Regions from separate parts of the Paenibacillus sp. BIC5C1 genome, predicted to be linked through region 4. Evidence: riboswitches for the same ligand, from Rfam matches in the RefSeq annotation. Region 4 holds a riboswitch; each other region holds the start of a gene.
The links. Region 4 has a riboswitch for cyclic di-AMP ahead of RS891_RS07065 (HAD family hydrolase). Riboswitches for the same ligand answer to the same signal wherever they lie in the genome.
Positions count from the first base shown of each region.

Region 1: linked by a shared signal. The riboswitch ahead of RS891_RS10310 (C40 family peptidase) and the one ahead of RS891_RS07065 (HAD family hydrolase) in region 4 are both predicted to bind cyclic di-AMP.
Region 2: linked by a shared signal. The riboswitch ahead of RS891_RS18830 (3D domain-containing protein) and the one ahead of RS891_RS07065 (HAD family hydrolase) in region 4 are both predicted to bind cyclic di-AMP.
Region 3: linked by a shared signal. The riboswitch ahead of RS891_RS00530 (C40 family peptidase) and the one ahead of RS891_RS07065 (HAD family hydrolase) in region 4 are both predicted to bind cyclic di-AMP.

Region 1 is NZ_CP135922.1:2,231,210-2,236,988, forward strand. Features, by position in the region: gene RS891_RS10290 (xanthine phosphoribosyltransferase) at 1-432, shown strand, start outside; gene RS891_RS10295 (hypothetical protein) at 531-860, shown strand; gene RS891_RS10300 (hypothetical protein) at 984-1,202, shown strand; gene RS891_RS10305 (carboxymuconolactone decarboxylase family protein) at 1,319-1,648, shown strand; gene RS891_RS10310 (C40 family peptidase) at 1,728-2,192, opposite strand; cyclic di-AMP (ydaO/yuaA leader) riboswitch at 2,198-2,329, opposite strand; gene pelA (pectate lyase) at 2,743-3,702, shown strand; tRNA gene RS891_RS10320 (tRNA-Leu) at 3,819-3,902, shown strand; gene RS891_RS10325 (X2-like carbohydrate binding domain-containing protein) at 4,235-5,779, shown strand, end outside.
Region 2 is NZ_CP135922.1:4,245,449-4,251,227, forward strand. Features, by position in the region: gene RS891_RS18815 (PspA/IM30 family protein) at 1-343, opposite strand, end outside; gene RS891_RS18820 (prenylated flavin chaperone LpdD) at 473-817, opposite strand; gene RS891_RS18825 (polysaccharide deacetylase family protein) at 973-1,761, shown strand; gene RS891_RS18830 (3D domain-containing protein) at 1,896-2,552, opposite strand; cyclic di-AMP (ydaO/yuaA leader) riboswitch at 2,555-2,752, opposite strand; gene RS891_RS18835 (amino acid ABC transporter ATP-binding protein) at 3,037-3,759, opposite strand; gene RS891_RS18840 (ABC transporter substrate-binding protein/permease) at 3,746-5,209, opposite strand; gene RS891_RS18845 (M20 family metallopeptidase) at 5,392-5,779, shown strand, end outside.
Region 3 is NZ_CP135922.1:111,195-116,973, forward strand. Features, by position in the region: gene rbsK (ribokinase) at 1-948, shown strand, start outside; gene RS891_RS00520 (c-type cytochrome) at 1,276-1,635, opposite strand; gene RS891_RS00525 (GNAT family N-acetyltransferase) at 1,786-2,280, opposite strand; gene RS891_RS00530 (C40 family peptidase) at 2,674-3,144, opposite strand; cyclic di-AMP (ydaO/yuaA leader) riboswitch at 3,148-3,285, opposite strand; gene RS891_RS00535 (hypothetical protein) at 3,536-4,378, opposite strand; gene RS891_RS00540 (M1 family metallopeptidase) at 4,389-5,779, opposite strand, start outside.
Region 4 is NZ_CP135922.1:1,571,096-1,576,874, forward strand. Features, by position in the region: gene RS891_RS07040 (hypothetical protein) at 1-27, shown strand, start outside; gene RS891_RS07045 (hypothetical protein) at 85-288, opposite strand; gene RS891_RS07050 (urease accessory protein UreF) at 562-1,308, opposite strand; tRNA gene RS891_RS07055 (tRNA-Leu) at 1,684-1,766, shown strand; partial or broken gene RS891_RS31650 (hypothetical protein) at 1,875-1,943, shown strand; gene RS891_RS07060 (glutathione peroxidase) at 1,919-2,395, opposite strand; cyclic di-AMP (ydaO/yuaA leader) riboswitch at 2,763-2,938, shown strand; gene RS891_RS07065 (HAD family hydrolase) at 3,056-3,454, shown strand; gene RS891_RS07070 (HAD family hydrolase) at 3,616-4,308, shown strand; gene RS891_RS07075 (Nramp family divalent metal transporter) at 4,450-5,745, opposite strand.

The DNA.
Region 1 (5,779 bases), 660 kb from region 4:
GTAACTCGGGTCATTACAGTGGAGTCTTCCGGGATTCCGGTCGCTTTTGCTGCCGCACATGAACTGGGTGTTCCGCTGGTATTTGCCCGTCGCAAAAAAACACTTTTGGCTGACCCCGATGCCTACTGTGAAAGAGTGCCTTCTTTTACCAAAGGGATCGTAACGGATATTATGGTGTCCCGTGAATATATTCATGAGAATGACCGTATTTTGTTTATTGATGATATCATTGCGAATGGAGATGCCGCTCGCGGTGTCATCAAAATTATCGAACGTTCGGGTGCAGAACTGGTCGGATTCGGTGTCGTGGTCGAAAAATGTTTTCAGGCCGGAGCGCGCACCATTCGTGAGCAGGGTATCCCGGTTGAAGCGTTGGTGCGCATTCGTTCACTGAACGATGGCACCGTGCAATTTGACGATAACGAATTGTGACTTTTTAAAGGAAAAAGTGCCTATTTTTATAACAATGCCTTTGCATGACCGCTGATTTCATTTATAATGGGGTTATGTTAGGGAGAGGAGGCAACACCATGGGTAACCAACCGGCAACAGAACAATTTTTTATTGATAAGCTGGCTGAATCGAAAGTACATTTTGAGCGTGCCCTGGATTGTAAACATACGGAATTCGATGACCTTTATCCCTATATGATTGAACATCCTCAATTTTTCTGGTACAAACGCTACGTAGCCTGGTCAGAATTGCTGACGATTGTAGGCTTGTGCGAAGAGTTGTCCTTCTCTTGGAAAGAACAATTTACACCGCATCAAGTGGAGTACCTTGAAGAACGTGTGATGTCCGCCAAAGTGCTTGATTTTTGGTTTGAGAAGAACGACAGCAAAGAGCACGCGCAGCGGTAACTTTCAGTCGGGACATATTTTCGAATGACATGACAGTCCAATACAGTCACGTGAGACCTAAATGACTTTTCATTTAGGTCTCTTTTTGTAAATAATTTTTTTGGGAAAGTAGGCGCCATGAATATGATCAGTGATGCAGAATTGGATGCACTGCGTTTATCGGGTGAAAAAGTAAGGGTAGTACGGGACGAGATTCAGTCCAATGATGTGACAGGCATTGTAGTGGCCTGGGACGGGGAGCAGGTGCTCATTCGCCGTCAGAATCGTCGTGTGGTTAAGCTTGATCGGAATTATCAGTATCAGCTGTTCAGCGAACCACGCAAGAGCCCGCTCGAAGAATAGGACAGGCGTTTTTAGGTTCATTTACCATGGATGTATTGGCATAATTGCACCTCTCGGGAGAAAAGATAGGTACAGTGAGAGCTTGTAACATATCAGCCGAGAGGATGTGCGGTACCATGACATTGATGAATGATAAGGTTCATGCCTATAAAGATCAGATTGGTGAATTAAGCGACGTGCTTCCAGCTGTGGTGAAGTCTTATCATGAATTCACTGGAGAATGTTTTCAGGCAGGTGAGATTGATGCCAAGACCAAACAGCTGATTGCGCTGGGCATTGGTTTGTTTGCAAACAATGAGGTATGTACGTTTTACCACGTGGAAGAAGCACGTGCCAAAGGAGCGACCGATCAGGAGATTATGGAGACGGTTGCTGTGGCTGGAGCAGTTGGCGGAGGCCATGCGTTGTCTCAGGGTGCATTGAGAGTACAGAAGGCTTTACATTAAAATCAATTTCAATATCACTGTAGACAAAGATAGACGAAGAAAAGGCTCCGGTTATAACCGAAGCCTTTTCGTGTTTAACTTATATTTTGCCCAGCATCTTGTTATACATAAACTGTCCCGTTACCCGGCGTGCTGTTACGTAACGATCATTGAAGTAAGGATTGGATAATTGAGTGATGCTGACACCCTTGCTGCTTGAAGCATGAGCGAATTGTCCGCCCCCGATATATACACCTGTATGTGAAATGCCATTGCCCATCGTATTAAAGAATACCAGGTCACCCGTACGCAGATTAGCTTTGGATACCGGAGTGCCGGCCTTAGCTTGTTGCTGGGAAGTGCGTGGTAATTCAATGCTATATTTGTTGAAAATATATCTCATAAATCCAGAGCAATCAAATCCGGCCAATGTTGTGCCGCCCCATTTGTAAGGTATGCCTGTCATGTTGTTAACGACGGTGTTAATACTGCTTGCCTCTGTGCTTGCTGCACCGGATGTAAATAGAACTGCTGCTCCAAAAATGGAGATGATAAGCTTTTTCAAAATTTTTGTTCTCCCTTCGATGCCTACGGAGTTAGCTAAGGGTTCGGTAGAAGGTTCCCTATATTTCCTATGTATAAGAATAATTCACCCAAAATGGTTCCCCCGTTTTCAAACATGAAACTCGGCAAATGAATAATTAAGTTTTTGTAACCTTTTGAAACTATATTGCATAAATGCGAAAATGTCAAACCGTTCTTGAACACTTCTTATCATCTCAATGTTAACGGAATTATCGCTTTTTATGTAGAAATAACTCGAATGAAGTGTTTTAATAGATGACAAAAAAGTAACTACTGTTTCAGAGGGAAAGAAATTGGACAATTTATTGGCTTTCTCACATACGATTAGACTAGAATTAGTAGGTTAAGCCAATGAATTTGTTACATATTGTTGCAAATATTGACAAAATACAACTTTTTGCATAGACTTCTAATTATGAGTTCCATTTATTGGATTTAAAGAAATAGTTTGAGTTTTAAAACAAATATAAGGAGGAAGTAGGCGCAAGGAAAACAGTTTGCAGAAAATGAATTGGGGAGTGTTCTAAACGATGGTGAAGGAACAAGCAAGGTTTGCATCTTTGGTTATGGCATGTACAATGGTTTTCTCTGTTATCGGAATGGTATTTCAGCCTGCTGTTAAGGTATCTGCTGCAGACGCCTCTGGAACAACAGCAAGTATCTCAGATATTTTGAAGAATCAACGTCCTGACGGGGGATGGAAGAAGGATTACAAAGAAACAAGTGGTGAGTGGGCCAAATCTACGATTGATAACAAAGCTACATACTCAGAAATTAGAAGACTAGCCAAAGAATTTAAAAAGACGAATGATCCGCGATATTCGGCTGCTGCCATCAGAGGAATCAACTTTTTGTTAGATATGCAGTACTCCAATGGAGGATGGCCGCAAGTATACCAGAGCTCAGGCTATCACAAACACATTACCTTCAACGACGATGCCATGATTAATGTCATGTACATGCTGGATGAAGTAGGTGCACGTAAAGGTGATTTCTCATTCATCGACAGCTCTCTTGCGGATCGCAGTAAAAAATCAGTTGCCAAAGGTGTGGATGCTATTCTCAATACTCAGGTTGTAGCAAATGGTAAACTGACTGCATGGGGACAGCAGCATGATTCCAGCTCCCTAAAACCTGCAGGAGCAAGGATTTATGAAGTGCCTTCTCTAAGTGCTGGAGAGAGCAGTACGATTGTAAAGTTTTTGAAAACAAGACCGTCGAACTCGAAAATTAAGGCTTCAATTCAAGCAGCAGAATCCTGGTTCAACAACGTTAAAATTACAGGATACAAGTATGTCAGAGAAAACGGAGATAGCAAACTCGTAGCTGATTCAGGTGCAGCGCCAATTTGGGCACGTTTTTACGAAATTGGAACGGATAAACCGATCTTTGTAGGACGTGATGGGGTTGTGAAATACAAACTCAGCGATATTGATAAGGAAAGAAGGGGCGGGTATGCCTGGTACGGCAACTGGCCTTCTAAGATCTAATTTATAAAAAGCTTTACACGTTAGAAGAGGATTTATTTATTTGTTGACACTAATTACCTGCACATGATATATTATCTCTTGTCGCCGCGATGTAATTTCTCGGAGATAAGAGATACGCGGTCGTGGCGGAATTGGCAGACGCGCACGGTTCAGGTCCGTGTGGGCTAACCCCCGTGGAGGTTCGAGTCCTCTCGACCGCATCATGTGTAACACCAAGAAAGGTTCCTAGAATGGCATTGTTGCCACTTTAGGAACCTTTTTTTATTTGTTTGCAGATTTTGATATTTGCTCATCCTGATTTTTTTCTACCCATTCCCTCGACTTGAGCAAAGATGAAGTTTTCATTTGTTTATTTATCCATTAATGGAAATATGTTTGTTCTGCGACGGTTTGCCCCTATAATTCAGGTTAATTGTACGTAAAATACCGAATTGTACCTATCTTGGGAATGCATCATCCACTATTCTCTTCTCGTATGGAAGCGCTATCAACAGGAATTTGAATGACCAAATTCAGAGGGGGTAGGGATAATTTGAAACGAATCGGAAAAAGGATTGCAATGTGTTTCATGGTATTCATGATTGCGGCGGTGCAGTTCGGGATAACCGGAACAACAGGTAATGTGGCACAAGCAGCAGATAAGAGTCTGGCCCAAAAGCCGTATATGGGTTGGAGCAGTTACAGCATGCAGGTATATGACGGGGCGGGTAACTGGACATCGGCCGAGAGTATTAAGAAGCAATCGGACGCCATGCGCGAGAAGCTGCAAGCCCATGGATATGAATACATTAATATTGATGCTGGCTGGAACGGTGACGAAGATGAATACGGCCGTCCAATTCCGAGTACTGTTCTTTATCCAAATGGATTTCAGGAGGTCATCGATTATGTCCATAATAACGGACAGAAGATCGGGATCTATCTCATTCCGGGATTATCCATCACAGCCTATGATAAAAATCTTGAGGTGTATGGGACGGGCGGGGCATGTCGTATGCAAGATATTGCAGTAAAACCGCTTGTTGTTATGGATGCTTGGGATTCGTACACGTACAAAATTGATTTTTCAAACCCTTGCTCACAGAAGTACATTGACTCCATCGCGGATCTTCTGGGCGAGTGGGGTATCAACTTTGTCAAATTCGACAGTGTGACGCCAGGATCGGGAATTAATAACCTGAGCCGGGATGCACGCGGTGATGTGGAGGCTTGGTCCAAAGCCCTGGATAGAAATAACATCTGGTTTGAGCTTTCCTGGGCGCTTGACCACAATTACGTGGACTTCTGGAAAAAGTATGCGAACGGCTGGAGGATCGACTGGGATGTTGAAGCCTATGACAGCAGTAAGGGATTGACCGAATGGTCAAGTATTTCCCGCTTATTTCCCATAGCGGCCCTCTGGTGGCGTGATGCAGGTCCAGGAGGCTGGAACGATTTTGATTCCCTGAATGTCGGGAATGGCTCGATGGATGGTCTGACCAGGGACGAGCGGAAGACCGCTACCACGTTCTGGGCAATCTCTTCAGCACCGCTTTATACAGGTAATGATCTGACCAGACTGGACAGCTATGGACTGGAGCTGCTGACGAATGATGAAGTCATTGCGGTCAATCAGGCCGGACGTCCAGCGCATCCCGTTTCCATGGACACCAAACAGCAGGTTTGGTATGCCAATAACGGAGATGGTACGTACAACGTAGCTCTGTTCAATCTGGGCAATCGGAGTGCCGAGGTCAAAGTGAAATGGAGTGATATTGGCCTCGAGGGTCCGGCTTCGGTCCGTGATCTCTGGAGCCATTCCGAACTGGGGAATTTTAATCATGAATTCAGTGGCGGCGTACTGGAACCCCATGCTTCCCGGATGCTTAAGGTAACCGCACTGAGCGGCACATCAGCTGTTAATGATGATGATACGGGCATGCGCTATAGTGGGGATTGGAAGCGGAACGGGGGCAAGGAGCAAATCGATGGCAGACAGGATCTGAGCATCGCCATTACGGATTCCTCGACTACTGGTCCAGCGAAGATGAATACGCAGCAAGGAGCTGACTTGGAAGCTGGAGTTGACCCAACCGCG
Region 2 (5,779 bases), 2.7 Mb from region 4:
CAGAAGCCTTGTTTTGGTCATAGCTTGTTTTGTATTCGGCCATCTTCTCTTCAGCGACCTTCTTCTCTTCCAATGCCCGACGTGCCAAATCCATATTCTGTGCACGCGCTGCTGTATGTGCTTGCTCCTCACGTTTCTTCACGAGAGCTTCCTGTTCTTCAAACAGCTGCTTGAATTTTTTCTCGATGGCGATCTGTGCAGCAACAGCTTTTTCTGCATCTTCCAGATCTTCCTGCATATCCCGAATATATTGATCCGTCATTTTGATCGGATCTTCTGCCTTGTCAATAATAGAGTTAATGTTAGACATCGTTAAATCGCGCAATCTTTTGAAAATGGACATTATGGTATTCCTCCTAGTCGATAGTTCATCCTTGTATATAATCATACATACGTGGCAATGTTCTACTCGTTTCAATTTTAACAAAAAAAATCATAAAAAACGATTTTAGCCTGCCTAGCCTATATGGAACTATTGAATCAATCGACCCGTTTGGCACAGCTCTTCATCAAGCAGTTTCTCTGCAGTCTGCACAATCTCATCAATCTGCATCCGCGTAATTGCATCAAAGTGAATCCCCATCACTACGGTAACGGTTACCTTTAAATGAAGGGCAGCCTTACGTGCTAATCTCTCACACAGTTCTTGTTCTTTATGCCCTGGAATATGGACTGTAGCCCCACTCACTCGTTCACGGTCTGGATAAAATGTGGCTACTGCTCCAATATGTGATCTACCTCCAGTTACCATAAACACTTTGTCTTCCCCTGCCTCAATCACCTGTAAACGAACGGAGTTTAAATCGTATGTACTCATCCTGCTCCACCTGTCCTTTTAAATATGTAATATGTAATGGTGGAATTATGGCTCCAATTTAATGAATCAGCAGTGAAACATCTCACATCATGCATAAATACGGATGGCCCCGGGCATACCATAGAGAACGCAATTTGGGAAAAGGAGGCACGAACATGCGTATACGCCTCATCATGTTATCCATCATGGTCATTCTTCTGGGAGGAAGTTATGCTCCTGCTCAGTTATGGGCTTCTTCAAGCCCGCAAACCGAACCTGCTTCGAAATCTGATTCTCCTGAAGAAGAACAGTTGACGCTGGGACAACTCAGACAGAAATATGCAGATACGTTCAAAACCAATGGCCCCTCAACAAAAAAGGTTGCTCTGACTTTTGATGACGTACCTGATCCCCGTTTCACCCCGCAGGTGCTGGATATTTTAAAAAAATACAAGGTGCGGGCTACGTTTTTCATCGTGGGACATCGCGCTGAGAAACATCCGGATTTAGTGAAACGCATGGTGAAGGAAGGGCATATTGTTGGCAATCACAGCTACAATCACCCGGAGTTCAGTAAGTTATCCATGAATGCATTTCGCAAACAAATCTTACATACCGGGGACATTATTCGGAATCTGGTGGGTTACACTCCCAAAATGATTCGTCCACCTTATGGTGACATTAACGAGCAACAGCTGCAATGGGCTGCTAAACAACATTACAGCATTGTGAACTGGAACGTCGATTCTCTGGACTGGAAGGGCCTCACCAAAGAGGAAGTCAAACAAAACATCCTGTCCGCCGTCAAACCGGGTTCCATTGTGCTTCAGCATGCAGGTGGAGGTGTAGGATCGAAGCTAAATGGGTCCATCGAGGCGTTGCCTGAAGTTATCGAGGAATTGCGAAACCGCGGGTATGAGCTGGTGACTTTGGACGAAATGTTGGAACTGCCAAAGGGTAAATAGGTCAAGGAATTCAGAAGTCGGATTTTACAAAAGGGTGTTCTTCAATCACGATATCGTGATTGAAGAACACCCTTTATTGTTTAATTTAGATGTAGTTGGAGTCACATATGATGATGTGCAGCTAATCTTTGATTTTATTTCAAAATGTAAAGTTCAACATCCTGAATACCAAAGGTATTTACGGATTGCTTGCTGCCAGGAATAAAGATATCAATCTTGTGCCCTTTAATGGCACCACCCACATCACGAGCCGTAGCGACGAATGCCTGTTTGGGCAGTCCTGGATGTGTATGACCTGTCACCAGTACCTTTGTACCCAATGGAATGATACTCGGGTCTACTGCGATCGTGCCCAGTTCAAGCGGATTGCCGAAGTAATCTACAGCACCCCATCCTCCATTTTCAGAAGCATCAGAAGAGTATGCCGTTGCTTTGACGTCAACAGTTTTGCTGTAATCAAACGTTTTTCCCCAGGCTTGTACAACTTTACTATCTGCATTAACGTCAAGGCTTGCGGCAGTTACCGTTTTAGCTGCTGCAGCAGAAGCTGTGTTCGTTGTTTTACCAGGGATCGTGATTTTCAAACCACCATAAATGTTGTAAGCTGAAATGTCATTATTAGCTTTAATAAGAGCGTTAAGTCCAACTCCATATTGTTTGGATAAGGTGTAGAAGGTATCCCCCTCTTTGGCCACATGAACTGAATCAGCATGAGCCGGAACGGCCTGAATGAGCATTGCTGCTGTCAGCAAAGCTGTTGCTGTTTTGGCTATACGTTTCTTGTTAATCATGGTCTTCCTCCCTCATTATGCCTGCGAAGTTAGTTGTCGGATTCGGATGGAGGAAACCACCCTATAGGTTCAATTACATTAATAATTTTATGTAGCCCTAATTCACCCCAAGCCGTGTGCAAATGAATCTTCCCCAAGCACACTCTGCATCGTTACATCCCCCACACTCCCAACTCCGGAAGTTTCGGCAGGAACAAATATATCACAATTTTGTAACCAAGAGTCGTAGTAAATGTTACCATCTCGCTAATTCACTTCAATACTTTTGCTGAATTCAAGCGGTTTTTTCAAAAAAATGTCTATTTGAGCTTATATCGTTGATGACAGAAACGTTACTTTTTATGTATATCTGTAAGTATCCTCGCATAACAAACAATCCCTGCCGACGGGTCGTCGGCAGGGATCTATGAGGTGATGAAATTCTCATACGCAGTATAGATTTTGCATTTTTATCCTAATCTTCATCCTTAATAACTTGGATGGATTAGAGCACTTTAGCAAGGAAGTCACGTGTACGTGCATGCTTGGGCTCGCCAAACACTTCAGCAGGCGTTCCTTCTTCTACAATTACCCCGCCATCCATGAACAGGATACGATCACCTACTTCACGTGCGAAGCCCATCTCATGCGTTACTATTACCATAGTCATTCCGCCCTCTGCAAGCCGCTTCATGACATCCAGTACTTCACCGACCATTTCAGGGTCCAGTGCTGAAGTAGGCTCGTCAAACAGCATGACATGCGGCTGCATCGCAAGCGCTCTTGCAATGGCGATCCGTTGTTTTTGTCCACCGGACAGCTGATTTGGATAGGCGTCTTTTTTGTCAAAGAGGCCAACCGTCTTGAGCAAATCTGCGCAAATTTGTTCCGCTTCGTGTGCAGATTGTTTTTTCACTTTAATGGGAGCAATCGTAATGTTCTGCTGCACCGTTTTGTGCGGGAACAGATTGAAATGCTGGAATACCATCCCCATTTTTTCACGAGTTGCATTAATGTTATGTTTGGGGTCAGTAATCGACACACCTTCGAAATTAATTTCGCCGGAAGTTGGCTGTTCCAGCAGATTCAGGCAGCGCAAGAAGGTACTTTTCCCCGATCCCGACGGACCGATGACCACGACAACCTCGCCTTTGCCAATTGTTACGTTAATGCCCTTGAGCACATCGTTATTTCCATATGATTTGTGTAATTGTCTAACGTCTATCACTTGCACTCAACTTCCTTTCCAGTCGACCCAGCAGCTTGGACAAAATGAACGTCAGCACAAAGTAAATGGCCGCTGCAATCAGGAATGGATTCATTCCTTGGTACGTAATGTTTTTGACTACACTTGCTTGGTACATAATGTCCACCATACCAATAACTGAGATGATGGAGGATTCCTTGATAATGGTCACGAACTCATTACCGATCGCCGGCAACACCGCTTTGAACGCTTGTGGAAGCACAATGAAGCGCATTGCCGCACCTCTGCCCATTCCCAGGGAACGAGCTGCTTCCAACTGGCCTCGATCCACACCCTGAATACCAGCCCGGAAAATCTCGGCCAGATAGGCACCACTATTGATGGATAATGTGATAATCCCCGCCTGAAGTGGCGTGAAATTAATTCCCAACGTCAGAGCAAGACCGTAATAGATAATCATCAGTTGAACCAGCATTGGCGTACCGCGAATGACCTCAACGTAAGCTGTTCCGATCCAACGCAGAATTGAGACGTCATGCAGACGGAACAGACAGATGATCAACCCGATAATTACCCCGAAGATTACACCGAGTGCAGACAATAAGAGGGTGTAACCTACACCTGTTGCATAAAAGCTTTTGTACTCCCAGAACACTTGAAAAATGTTTTGGTCTTTTTTCACCTTGTCTGCCATCAACTGGCTTGCTTCGATAACCAACTGATCGATTTTATTTTCGCTTTTCAGACGCTCGAGCGTCCCGTTCACTGCATTCAGCAATTCCGAATTGCCCTTGCGAATCCCGATTGCCGCTTCGGCCTGCTCTTCATCCGGAATAGCCGGAGCTAATCCAATCACATCATCCAGGTAACCGGCAGCTACCGTATCCTCAACGATTGCAGCATTTACACGATTGGTCTGCAATTGCAGTACGATATCAGATATTTTATCAAGTGCTGTCAGTTTTGCGCCTGGGATTCCCTGGCCAATCGTTTCCTGAATGGAGCCTTTTTGGACACCAATTTTTTCATTTTCCAGATCTGCCATGGTTGGATATTTATCTTTATCCGCATTGCGAATCATGATGACTTGCTTGGATTTATAATAGGTATCTGAGAAGTCAATGCTTTGTCTACGCTCATCCGTTGGCGTCATTCCCGAGATGACCATATCCACACGACCACTCTGCAACGCAGGAAGAAGTCCGTCAAAACCCATATCCTCTATTACAAGTTCTGCGCCAAGATCCGCAGCAATTTCTTTAGCAATCGAAATATCAAATCCGACAATTTGGTCTTTACCATCAATCACTTTATGGAATTCATATGGTGCAAAATCGGCACTTGTACCGAGCACCAGCTTTTTACCGCCTGAATTGCTTGTAGTTCCCGTTGCGAACGCAACAGGTGCAACCGTAGTTAGCAAGACCACAAAAGCTAGCAGCATCATGGTGTAACGACTAATCAATTTCAACCCTGTTCTCCCCTTATAATACTTTGTATGCTTTCTGTTGTTGATGCCTGAGTCATTATAAAGTAGAATGCATGATTATGCAATGCATTTCGACAGGATTCGATTCCATCTCATTTCTGAAAAATAACCGCAACTATGATATAATTATTGAATTATTTTCATTTTTGCTTAAGGAGTCCACCATGACACATACCAAAACACAAATTTTAACTGTTATTGACCAATATGCTTCCCGTTTTAAGGAGATTTCATCATACATTGGTGCCAATCCCGAACTTGGTAACGAAGAATACCTTGCCTCTGCTCGGTTAAAAGAAGAACTTGCCTACCATGGTTTTTCCGTAGAAGCTCCTGTCCTTGGTTTGGACACTGCATTTATCGGTACGTATGTTGCTTCCAAACCAGGCCCGACTATTGCCCTGTTATGTGAATACGACGCACTTCCCGAAATCGGTCATGCTTGTGGGCACCATCTAATCTGTATGATGAGCCTCGGAGCTGCGGTAGGTCTGAAGTCCATACTGGATGAAGTCGGCGGAACATTAAAAGTGTTCGGTACACCAGCGGAAG
Region 3 (5,779 bases), 1.5 Mb from region 4:
GTAGGCAGCCTTAATATGGATCTGGTGGTGAAGACGGACATCATTCCTGAGGAAGGCGAGACGGTGAGCGGGGAGGAACTGCATTATTTGGCCGGGGGCAAAGGCGCTAATCAGGCGGTTGCTGCTGCACGACTGGGCGGACAGACAACGATGGTTGGTGCGGTAGGTTCGGATGGTTTTGGTGAACGCCTACTGCACAGTCTAACGGAAAGCGGGGCGGATGCCTCGCAAGTTCGCATTCTCGATGATACTGTTACTGGTACGGCCTCCATCTGGCTCTCCAAAGGAGATAACCGGATTATTGTTATTCCTGGAGCGAATGGGCAGGTTGTGCCTGCGATGCTGGAAGAGGCGGATACGGTAAAAAGCCTGACTGCAGCCGCAGCGGTGCTGCTGCAGCTGGAGATCCCGCTGCCTGCGGTCACCCGCGCCGCCCAACTGGCGGCTGAAGGCAGCGCATTGGTGGTGCTCAACCCGGCACCTGCTGTGCCGGGTCTGCCCCAGGAGCTGCTGCGGTGCGTCGACGTCATTACGCCGAACCGCAGCGAGCTCGCCGTGCTCACCGGCCGGGATGATCTCCGGCCGGAAGACGTGGATGCGGCGGTCGCAGAGCTCGCCGCATCCCTCGGGGCCGCTGTCGTCACGACGCTCGGCCCCGAGGGGGCTGTGTACGCGGCAGCGCCTAACGGCCGCGTACAGGCAGGGCGAGCCGGCGCGTGCCGTGCGCCCGGCTACGCCGTAAGCGCCGTCGACACGACCGGCGCTGGCGATTGCTTCAACGGCGCGCTGGCAGTAGCCCTCGCGCGCGGAGAGACGCTGGACGCGGCGGTAAGCTTCGCCATGGGCGCAGCCGCGTTGTCCGTGACGAAGCTCGGCGCCCAGTCCGGGATGCCGTCCGCACGTGAAGTGCAGGCTTTTCTTGCCGAGCAGAAGGCAAAGGCCCAGTAGTCTATGCATGCTTTAGCTGAATCAGAGGCGGTAGGTGGGATGAGCCACTGCAACAGAGGAGCATTAGCGTGGTATACGTTTTCATCCAAGCATCCCATCCCTGAAATGAGCAAGAGGCTCTTACTTCCCAGTACGGGAGAGTAAGAGCCTCTTCTCTGTATGACCATTGATAAATCCAGCAACCCTGAAAGACGAATAAGGGTTGCCTACGTGTGCGTCAAGCGTCAGCGTGGTTTATAGCATGCTTAAAGAGCAGGAGGTGACTAAAGCCACCACACTCTCTATACCTGCAACTCTCCACAATCTGAACGCCTGGGGCGTCTTGGATTACTTCTTCTCCGCCAGCCACATCGCAATATTCGCGATTTCTTCATCCTTCAGCTTGTCTTTGAACGAAGGCATGCCGCCGCTTTTACCTTTGACGATGGTCGTATAAATCTTCTCCACATCGTCCTGGCTGCCAATCTTCTGCAGACTAGGGCCCATGCCCCCTTGAAGCTGATCACCGTGGCAGGTAATACAGTTTGCTTTGACCAGTGCCTCGGCCTGTCCTGCATCCATTGTAACTTGCGGCATCGTCGGTTTCGCTTCTTCAGCAACTTCCTCTTTCCCTGGAAGCGTAAACATTAGTACAATAGCTAAAGCGCACGCTGCAAAAAATACCCCGCTCATGATCCATTTGTGCATCCCTTATGTCCCCTCCAGAATGAAAGATCATCTAACTTGAAACTATCCATATCATTATAACGGAACCTGTAGTGACATCATAGCATTTTGTGGTAATTTTTTGAACTAATCACATAACAGGGGACTTTTTAGGGTGATTTTAAGCCTTATTTACCCGCGAGGACCCTCATAGACCATGCAGTAAAAAGGTTGCAAACCACTCGGCGTCTGTCGTTCATATGTATCCTGCGTAACAAATCCGGCTTTAAGATAGACGCGAATGGCCCGGTCATTCCAGGTCAGAACTTCCAGATCAATTTCGTTTGCAGGGTTCCGGCGAATGGCTTCCTGCACAATGGCCGATACAAAAGCCTTCCCTTGTCCATGACCACAGCGTTCAGGGTGCATACCCAGACCAATGCGGGTGACACCTTCAAGCGGGAAATATTGAGCGAAACCGCAAATCTGCTGATCCTCTCCCAGCACTACCGCATATTGTTCCTTCCGCAGCTGGGGATCGCCGAATTCTACTTCAAGTGCTTTCATCTGCTCCCAGGGCAGCCAGCTATAAATATTATAAGGGGGGTCATACTGCCAATCGCAGATGAGCTCCGCATGTTCTTCTTGCATGGGCACAACGTGAAACGTCACAGGGGCTTCATCCATACAACTGTACGCTCCTCTCATTGTGAACAAGCTATAATGATTCTGATTTGTCCATATACATATGTCATTCCGTATCTAAGCTTGTTTCCACTCTACAAAAGAGGTGTTCATTTGGCAAGCCCCCGTTTTAGAAAAAAAAGTGAAACAAAAGTTCCGGTAATTTCGTTTATATTATAGTGGGATGGGTAAAAACATTATAAGAGCACGGACGAAGCAACAAAAAATAGCTCAAAAAAAGTTAAAGTTAGATTTGATAGCTGTCTCGAATACGTTAAAGGAAACGAAGCACAAAAAAACCGCCGGACACATTCCTGCGGAGAATGTACCAGACGGTTCTATTATGCTTCGTTACAGTAGTGTTATTGTTACAGCATGACGTTGCTCAGCTTGTCCCTAGTCGATGGCCAATGTCTCATATGCGTCCGTGCTCATAATGCGTTTAGCGCCAACATAGCGGTTAGCCCAGTAGCTTTCGCTTAATGCGCTAATTGTAACTCCTTTGGAAGAAGAAGAGTGTGCAAACTTTCCATCCCCTACAAAGATACCAACGTGTGAAACCCCTTTGCCCGTTGTATTGAAGAATACCAGATCACCTGGTCTCATTTCCATACGGGATACTGAATCACCCATGTCGAATTGCGAACTCGATTGGCGAGCCAAATCAATACCCAGCTTGTCGAATACATAACTTGTAAACCCAGAGCAGTCAAAGCCGTTAAGCGTTGTTCCTCCGCTTTTGTATGTAGTTCCCATTGCCGAATCAATGACTTGGTCCATTTTTGAATCTGCGAATGCGCTGCCTGCTCCAAGCGATAATGCGAATGTGATGCTGAGTACAGCTGCGGTTAATTTCTTTTTAAACAAGAGATATACCCCTTCCAATGCCTGCGAGGTTAGCTTAAGGATTCGGTTGAAGGTCCCCTATGATCCCTCTGTTGCAAGATCAATTCACCCATAACTGGTTCCCCCGCTTCCCAGGTGCTAGGAATTTGGCTGCTAGTTATGCACCTGCGAAATCAAGAAATGACGATTAAATTTTAAGTAGTTACAAATATGAAGGTAAAGATTACAAAGTTGTTACTAAAAACTCACTGCGATTATTGTAACAGAGGTATACCACTTTGGCAACGTTTAACAGCAAAATTAGCAAAAAAAACCTCGACCTTTGACGGGGAAAGGTCGAGGTTTGCTTTTTTAAAGGCGTTTAATGAAAACAACTTTACATAGAGATGGTAACAATTTTTAACTATGCACGTTAATCTTTGACCGAGTTGGACTGCCATAACCGGAAATGTGCGCATATTTTCCATAGGCTCAGCAAGCACCGGGCAAGTGGATACGTCTGTTGTAGTATAAGACCGGTTAAGCCCGTTAGTAACCATGAAGCTGAAGTAAAGGCACCAAAGACCAGGAGATGAAGGCCACCCAGCAGGACAGCAATGCCGATTAGAGTGATGACCTGGCGTAGTGCAATCCATAGAGCTTGAAACGTACCACGTGCTCCGCCTTCCCCATCAGGTGCTGAGATACCAAACTGCATGTAGAGCAGGATATGATGGATAACCCACCCGTATACAATCCAACCAGCAACATAGGGAATACCAGGCAGGAGCAGATGGAGGGAATGAAAACCTTCCATAAGGATGGAATAAAGTTTTGGTGCGAGCCAATAAGCCGGTAGCAGCAGCAATAGGGTGCGAATGGTGTGGAGCAACAGCATTGGTTTCCACAAATTTTTGATGCCGCGAATGAATGGAATGCGCTCTTCCGAATGATTATAATGCTGGAGCGAATAGAGCAGCCCTGCCTGAATGAGAGGGCTAATTAGCATCCGTAGCAGCAGCATAGCCCCTAAAATCCATAAATAGCGATGGACCTCTGGATTCATAGTCAGGCCGAGTTGGCTCTCCATTTTGAATAAAATCGTACTGAGTTCCCCTGTATCAGGGTCGGGATAACGCAGGAGCAGCGGGACCACAGCTGACTGAACCATTCGATAAAGAAAGTATCCCCATACTAATTGATAGAGAAATAAGAGTGCTGCAATAAACATATGTTGACGGACGAGAAACCAGCCTTCACGTATTTTCGCTTTCACTGTATCCACCTCACCATGACAGACTTCCGAATATGGCTTCTATAAGTTTGGTTGCGCTCATGCTCCAGCGGGATTTGGTTGGCTCATCCAGTCCGGCTCTCAGGAAATTGTTTATATGATGGTTCTCCAGCACAATTGTGTATAGCGGGTCAGTCATAGCCCAGGAAACAGGGGAAGTGTAGGTCAGTTTGTAGGTAATGCGCTCCTCGCTGCCATCCCATTCTTTCGTCATGGTTTTCCCGTCTTCGAACATAATTCGAACAGGCACCTTTTTATATTCACTGCCTTTTTTCTGGACTGTAATGGACGACTCGTACAACGTTTGACCGTCTTTTAGGATAGGATTGATTGCGATCTTCTCCACTGCAAAGTCAGCCATTCCGTCTCCGTATACATACTGATTAAAATAATCAGTCCAGGATGTACGGGTTACTTGCTCCACGACCTTTTGAAAATCAGACGAAGTAGGGTGCTTGAAGCGGTATTTCTTTACATAGGTCGAGAGGATACGCTCCATCGTTTTGGCACCAACCTGTTGTTCTATCCCGAGTAATACAAGCTTGCCTCGTGTGTATACGTTCGCTGCATATTGATTCTGGGAATCAAACTTCCAGGAGTCCTGTGTCAGTGAAGCTGGAGAAGTAATGAGACCTGATTGTACAGGCAGATTCGGGATAAGTCCGTATTCCTGTTCCATCACTTTGTCTTCTGCATAGGAGGTGAATCCTTCATCCAGCCAAGCCTCTTCAAATTCATTACTCGCGACCATGCCGTAAAAATACTGATGCCCGATCTCGTGCACAACCGTACGTTCCAGATCGTAACCAGGTGCAGAATCATCCGCACCGAAGGCAGTGACCAAAGTAGGGTATTCCATTCCTCCTGCGCCATTCCCCGATTTGGGCGGGACAACGATGGACAGTGTGGAATACGGATAGGGGCCAAACCACTTGCTATAATTAGATAGCGCTGCTTTGGCGGCGTAGAAATAACGTTCCTTCAGATCCTGATGAGCAGGGTCGAGATACAGCTTGATTCGAACGCCTGGCACATTGGGAGCGGAGAAGGGCTCTTCCGCATAAACAAAATCAGGAGAGGCTGACCAGGCAAAGTCATGCACATCATCGGCATAGAACTGATATATTTTTTCTCCGTTCTTCACAACAGCTTGCTGGGTCGGGAAACCAGTAGCAGCTACTTTGTATGTTTCCGGTACCCGAATACGCACACTATAGATACCGAAATCAGCATAAAACTCTGAATTTCCATGATACTGATGCAGATTCCAGCCTTCGGTCGTCTGACCTCGTGTGCCTACTGGCTCATATACACTAAGTTTAGGGAACCATTGGCCTGCCATTACAAAATTATCTGCCGTTCCCATGCGGGCAAAAATTTTCG
Region 4 (5,779 bases):
CTGGTGCTGTATGGACTGGAACGATAATCTCTCCAGATCGGATATTAAGTATCTCATGAAATGAGCTCCTCCTTGGCAGAAATCTTATCTTAAATCATCAGGTATTTCCAAAATGTCAGCGACCTGGTTCCTGAACCGGGTTGCTTTGCGTGTGCCGTGAATGAGATTGGACAGGCGGTATGGCGGAATGTCATACTGTTCACAAAATGTCTTTTGGTCGACCTGGAGTTCGGTTAGACGTCGTTTAATGGCCCATCCGAAAGGAGTCACAGGTTTCTTTTTGTTCAAAAGGGTTCACCCCTCGTTGGAATGTAGTGTTCAGCTGGTTATTCTCGGTGTAAAATATATAGATATGCGAGCTGTATGTTTCATTATATACGTATTTGCGTCATCTAACAATTAAAAAAGACGGAAATAAGTGTATTTTAATATGTTAAATGGCGTAAATGCGTTAAATAGACAAAATAATTGACATAAAAAACACGCCAACAATGGGGTTGCGGCGTGTTTTTTATATTTTTACAGTGTGAGGAGGCGGGTTAGGGATGGAAAAGGGCTAGATTAGGCTCTATAGGCGTGAAGCCCTGCTCCAAGCATGTGAAAGCTTGGGAACGACGTTTTCATGGACATTGAGGTTGGTTGTACCAGTCCATCGGCAGCGGTGGCGCTGACGGTATGCCATTCATGCTCCAGATCTGCGGCCAGGCGAACCAGCAGGTCCTGGATTGTATCGATATGAAGAGGAATCACTTTGGAGGCTTCGGTTATGCAGGCACTCATGGCTGAATGCAGATAACCAAGGACCGCCTCCTCGACAGGGATTTCGAGGTGGTGGTTAATCCAGGCGTGAACGGTGGAGAGGCAGCCGACGGATTCATACTTAGCCAGGGTTTGTTCGAGGTGGCTAAAATCAATCCAGGGGTGGAGTGCACGAGCCAGTTTAATCAGTCGTTTGCCCATTGTGGAGGCGTGTTCTCTAAGATTAACTGGTGTCCGCTGGACGTGGACGAGCTTGTCGATGAGTGCTGTACGCCATGCGTCATTATGATCTGCGGCGGTGTATATGCCTTTAATCGCCATGCCTTCCAGACGCGCGATGCTGGGGTGCAATTGGCAGCGCATGAATGATTCGAGATCTTCGGCGTTACGAATGGTACCTTCAGCGATATGGGCATCCATTCCGAAGGAATGAGTGAAGCCTCCAACCTGGATAGAGGAATCAAGCAGTTTGACGTAATCGAGCAGCTTATTCCCACGGTTCACAATCTTTCGCCTCCTACGTTCGTTAAATGTTATGTTAAATAACATTTATACTCCTTTTTAGTTCGCTTTATGTTTGTAAATCCGAATTATATGATATATATATTCACATAAATATCCGCTTTTTGTCAACATATTCTTGTTTTTTAAATATTAAATCTATTTAATGTTATTTTATATAACTTAATTAGTTATGTTATGCTGAGGAGATGTAAAGGATGGCAATACAAATTAAGTAGAGTGATCAGCCTAATTGGATATACAAAGGAGATCAAATTTAATCATATGCACTTCGTAGGAGAAAATGACGAGATTATACGATTTATGGAAGGAAAAATGCAGTTAAAATGATTTTAATAAAAATACTTTACTTTTAAACATGAACCGGGTATAATCAATTCTGTTGCCGATTATTTACGACATGCGGTCGTGGTGGAATGGCAGACACGCTATCTTGAGGGGGTAGTGGGTGTATACCCGTGGAGGTTCGAGTCCTCTCGACCGCATCATAAGAATGATTAGGAAGAAGCTTCCCGTATGGGGAGCTTCTTTTTTTGTGTTTTTTTACAATCAAGATGAGTCCAGACAAAAAAAAGGTCACCCGTTTCCCCTGAATGCATGCTCATTCTGTCTGCCGGGGTCGGATGGCCTTCACTTGTTATTTAAGCAATTCTTTGATGTCCGCTTCAATTTTATCAGGTGTTGTTTTGGGAGCATACCGTTTCAGAACACGTCCGTTCTGGTCCACAAGAAATTTGGTAAAGTTCCATTTGATGGCTTTGGAGCCGAGTACGCCCGGTGCTTCTTTGGTAAGGTGTTGGAATAGAGGGTGAGCGCTTGAACCATTCACATCGATTTTCTCGAACATCGGGAAGCTGACACCATAGTTCATCTGACAGAACTCGGCAATATCATCAGAGGAGCCTTTTTCCTGTGCAAACTGGTTGCTTGGAAAACCAAGAACTTCAAATGGGGAGTCTTTGAACTTGTCCTGAAGCTCTTGCAGACCTTTAAATTGAGGTGTGAGGCCGCATTGGCTTGCTGTATTCACGATAAGCAGTACTTTGTCACGATAGTTGGACATTTCAACTTCCTGACCGCGAAGGGTGTTTACTTTGTAGTCGTAGACTGACATGAAAATCGCCTCCATTTCATATTCTTCTTTCTTCTATTATATTGATTGCAATTAAATATTGCAAAATTAATATTGCTTTTTTAACTCAATTTGAACCTGTCGTGTATGATCTGTGACTGATTTAATGCCTAATTTTCGCTAAAGAGAGAATTAGAGAGCTTTGATGAGATGGGTAGAGAATAGAGTCGTTGTAAGCGCTATTATTGATGGGAAATGGCAAAAATCCGTCGATTCGGTGATCTGCGCAGACTTTACACCAATATGGCACGGGTGTATGATTCATATCGTAATTCCAATTTAAATTAAATTTTACATGAAAAACGAAACAAACGATAATATCGCTCTGATTAATGATTATAAAAGAACGATGTTTTAATCGCTGAGTTTCCATTCATTCATGGGTGGGAAACGGGGGAACCAACAGGATGAACTGTCCAGGACAGTAGGCATCCATGGGGTGAATTTTCCGGTGACAGCCGGAAATAGGGCGACTCTCGCGCCCGAATCCGTCAGCTAACCTCGTAAGCGTTAAAGGGAGAGGCAACAAGCCGTACGCTGGTTCATAGTGTCTTTTTGCTATGGATTATTGAAGAAGCGTCCGGGAGGCCTTGGTCCCCCACGCTTCTTTTTTGTTGTCTTTTCACGCCAAGGGAGGAACGAATGATGGATAAAGAGATGATCTTAGTGACTGCTCCAAATGAAGCAGGACGTAAATTTATCAAATTGCTGATGTACAAAAAAATGCCGTTTGCCGTTCTGACCAACAGTGCAGGGGAAGAGCGCAGGCTCCGGAGAATCGGTGTGGAGCATGTTATTCGCATGAACACGGCTGCAGCTCAGAAATGGTTTTTGCCGCAAGGCAGTGTCGGCAATGTTTTTATTTTTGAAAATAGCCTAAACCTGACCTGTCGATATTTGCAGATTTGCCGCTCCTGGACGTCCAAGTCCTTGTGTGTCATTACGGAACAAAGCCATCCCAAAGGGATCTATCGGGGAATGGGCGCAGACCGTATTGTATATTCCTTGAATGGGGAAGTTGGGTTTCTGCTTAATGGCTAGTGGTTAGTACTATTCCTGTGATTGATCCAGTGTCAGCTGCCTGTTATAATTGAAATCATAAATAAATGGAATCTTGAGGAGACTCATGCATGATGGTGGGTCTTCTTTTTTATGGTTTGGGAAATAGGGAAATTTCCTGTGGCTAACGAGGAGGAATAGGCGTGCCGGATGTACGTGGAATACAATGGTTATTCTTTGATGTGGGGGATACGCTCGTGGACGAATGGGAGCCGGTAGATGATATTATCGGTCAATTCGTTCGTGAAGCTTGTGCGCTTGGTTATCAGGTGGAGATGCAGACGGTGCGAGATATATTTGCCGCCTCCTACCGAAATTACGAGCAATGGCCGATGAAATTGGCTATTCGTACCCTTATCAGCGACGAGGGGCACCGGGAACAGATACAGGAGAAGCTGAAGTTCCGCAAAGAGCTTGAGCGCCCCTTCGCGTCAGCCGACGCTGTTCTCCAGACGTTGTCGCAGCACTATAAGATTGGTATCATTGCCAATCAGAGCCCAGGGACGGAAAATCGGCTGGATAGCTACGGCTTGCGCAAGTATGTGGATGTGCTGGCCTGTTCGGCTGAAGAAGGAGTGTCCAAGCCTGATCCTGAATTGTATGCTGTAGCATTGAAACAGGCTGGATGTAAACCCGAGGAAGCGGTCATGATCGGCGACAGGATTGATAATGATATTATTCCGGCTAAGAAGCTGGGTATGCACACGATCCGGATTTTGCAGGGTTATGGCAGGTTCCAGCCGGAGCTTGCAGATGCAGAGCGTCCAGACTGGACTGTTGAATCGCTGGAGGAACTCCTTCCATTGTTAATGGTAACTCAAAGTTCAGATAACTAAATAAGAGCAGTATGTAAGATCTAATAGGTATGGATCAGGTGGCTGCTCAAACATATAAAAGGCTGATCATCTCAAGGTAGACGTTACTTGAGTTGATCAGCCTTTTTGAGTTAGACAAAATTCCGTGTAGTTCCGTTTAAACTAGAATAACAGAATGGTCTGGATAATCAGATACACATTCAGGACAACGATAACTCCAGCAATGATCCAGGAGATGATTTTGAGCCACAGCTTGTTGGCAAAAGCCCCCATGCTTTTTTTGTCACTCGTAAACATCACCAGTGGAATGACGGCAAAGGGTAGCTGTAAAGACAGCACAACCTGGCTCAGAATCAGCAGTTCCTCTGTTCCGTGCTCTCCGGCAATGGCTGTTACGATAACTGCCGGAATGATTGCAATCAGACGTGTAACCAGTCGACGAAGCCATGCTGGGATACGAATGTTCAGGAAGCCTTCCATTACAATCTGTCCGGACAACGTGCCGGTGAGTGTAGAGTTCTGGCCGGAAGCCAGCAGGGCTACACCGAAGAGGATGCTGGCGATGGTAGTACCCAGCAGAGGTGTCAACAGGTGGTAAGCATCCGTAATTTCCGCGACCTGAGTCATACCTGCACTATGGAACACGGCAGCAGACACAATCAGAATAGCAGCATTGATGAAAAGGGCCAGCGTTAAAGCAATGGTTGAATCCATGGTGGAATACCGGATCGCTTCTTTTTTGCCCTGAGGTGTCTGTTCAATCTGACGTGTCTGCACGATGGAAGAGTGCAGATACAGATTATGGGGCATCACGGTAGCACCGATAATCCCGATAGCGATGTAGAGCATGGCTGGATTTTGCAAAATCTCGGCACTGGGTACAAAACCATGCATGACGCCGCCCATATCCGGTTTAGCGAGAAACAGGTCAATCCCGAAGCAGAGGGCGATGGTAGCCATCAGCACAATAACGAGCGATTCCAATGCTCGGAAGCCTTTATTTTGCAGCAAAAGAATGACGAGTACATCGACAGCAGTAATTATGACGCCGTATAACATGGGAATGTTGAACAGCAGCTTGAGCGCGATGGCCGAACCAATAACCTCGGCAAGGTCGGTGGCTGCAATCGCAAGCTCACACAAGATCCATAACACCATAACCACAGGCATACTGAACCGTTCGCGGCAGGCTTGGGCCAAATCCCGTCCTGTGACAATCCCGAGCTTGCCAGCGAGAGACTGTAATACTACAGCCATTAGATTTGAAATCAGAATAACGGACAATAACGTGTAACCGAATTGTGAACCACCGGCAATATCCGTTGCCCAGTTCCCAGGATCCATATATCCAACGGCAACGAGGTAACCCGGTCCAACAAAAGCAAGGAACTTTTTCCACCAAGCAGCGTTCTGAGGCACCTTCATGGAGCTGTGGGCTTCCCCGAGAGATGGGGCCATACCCGCAGCCAATGGTTCATTTGAAGGAGCGTTG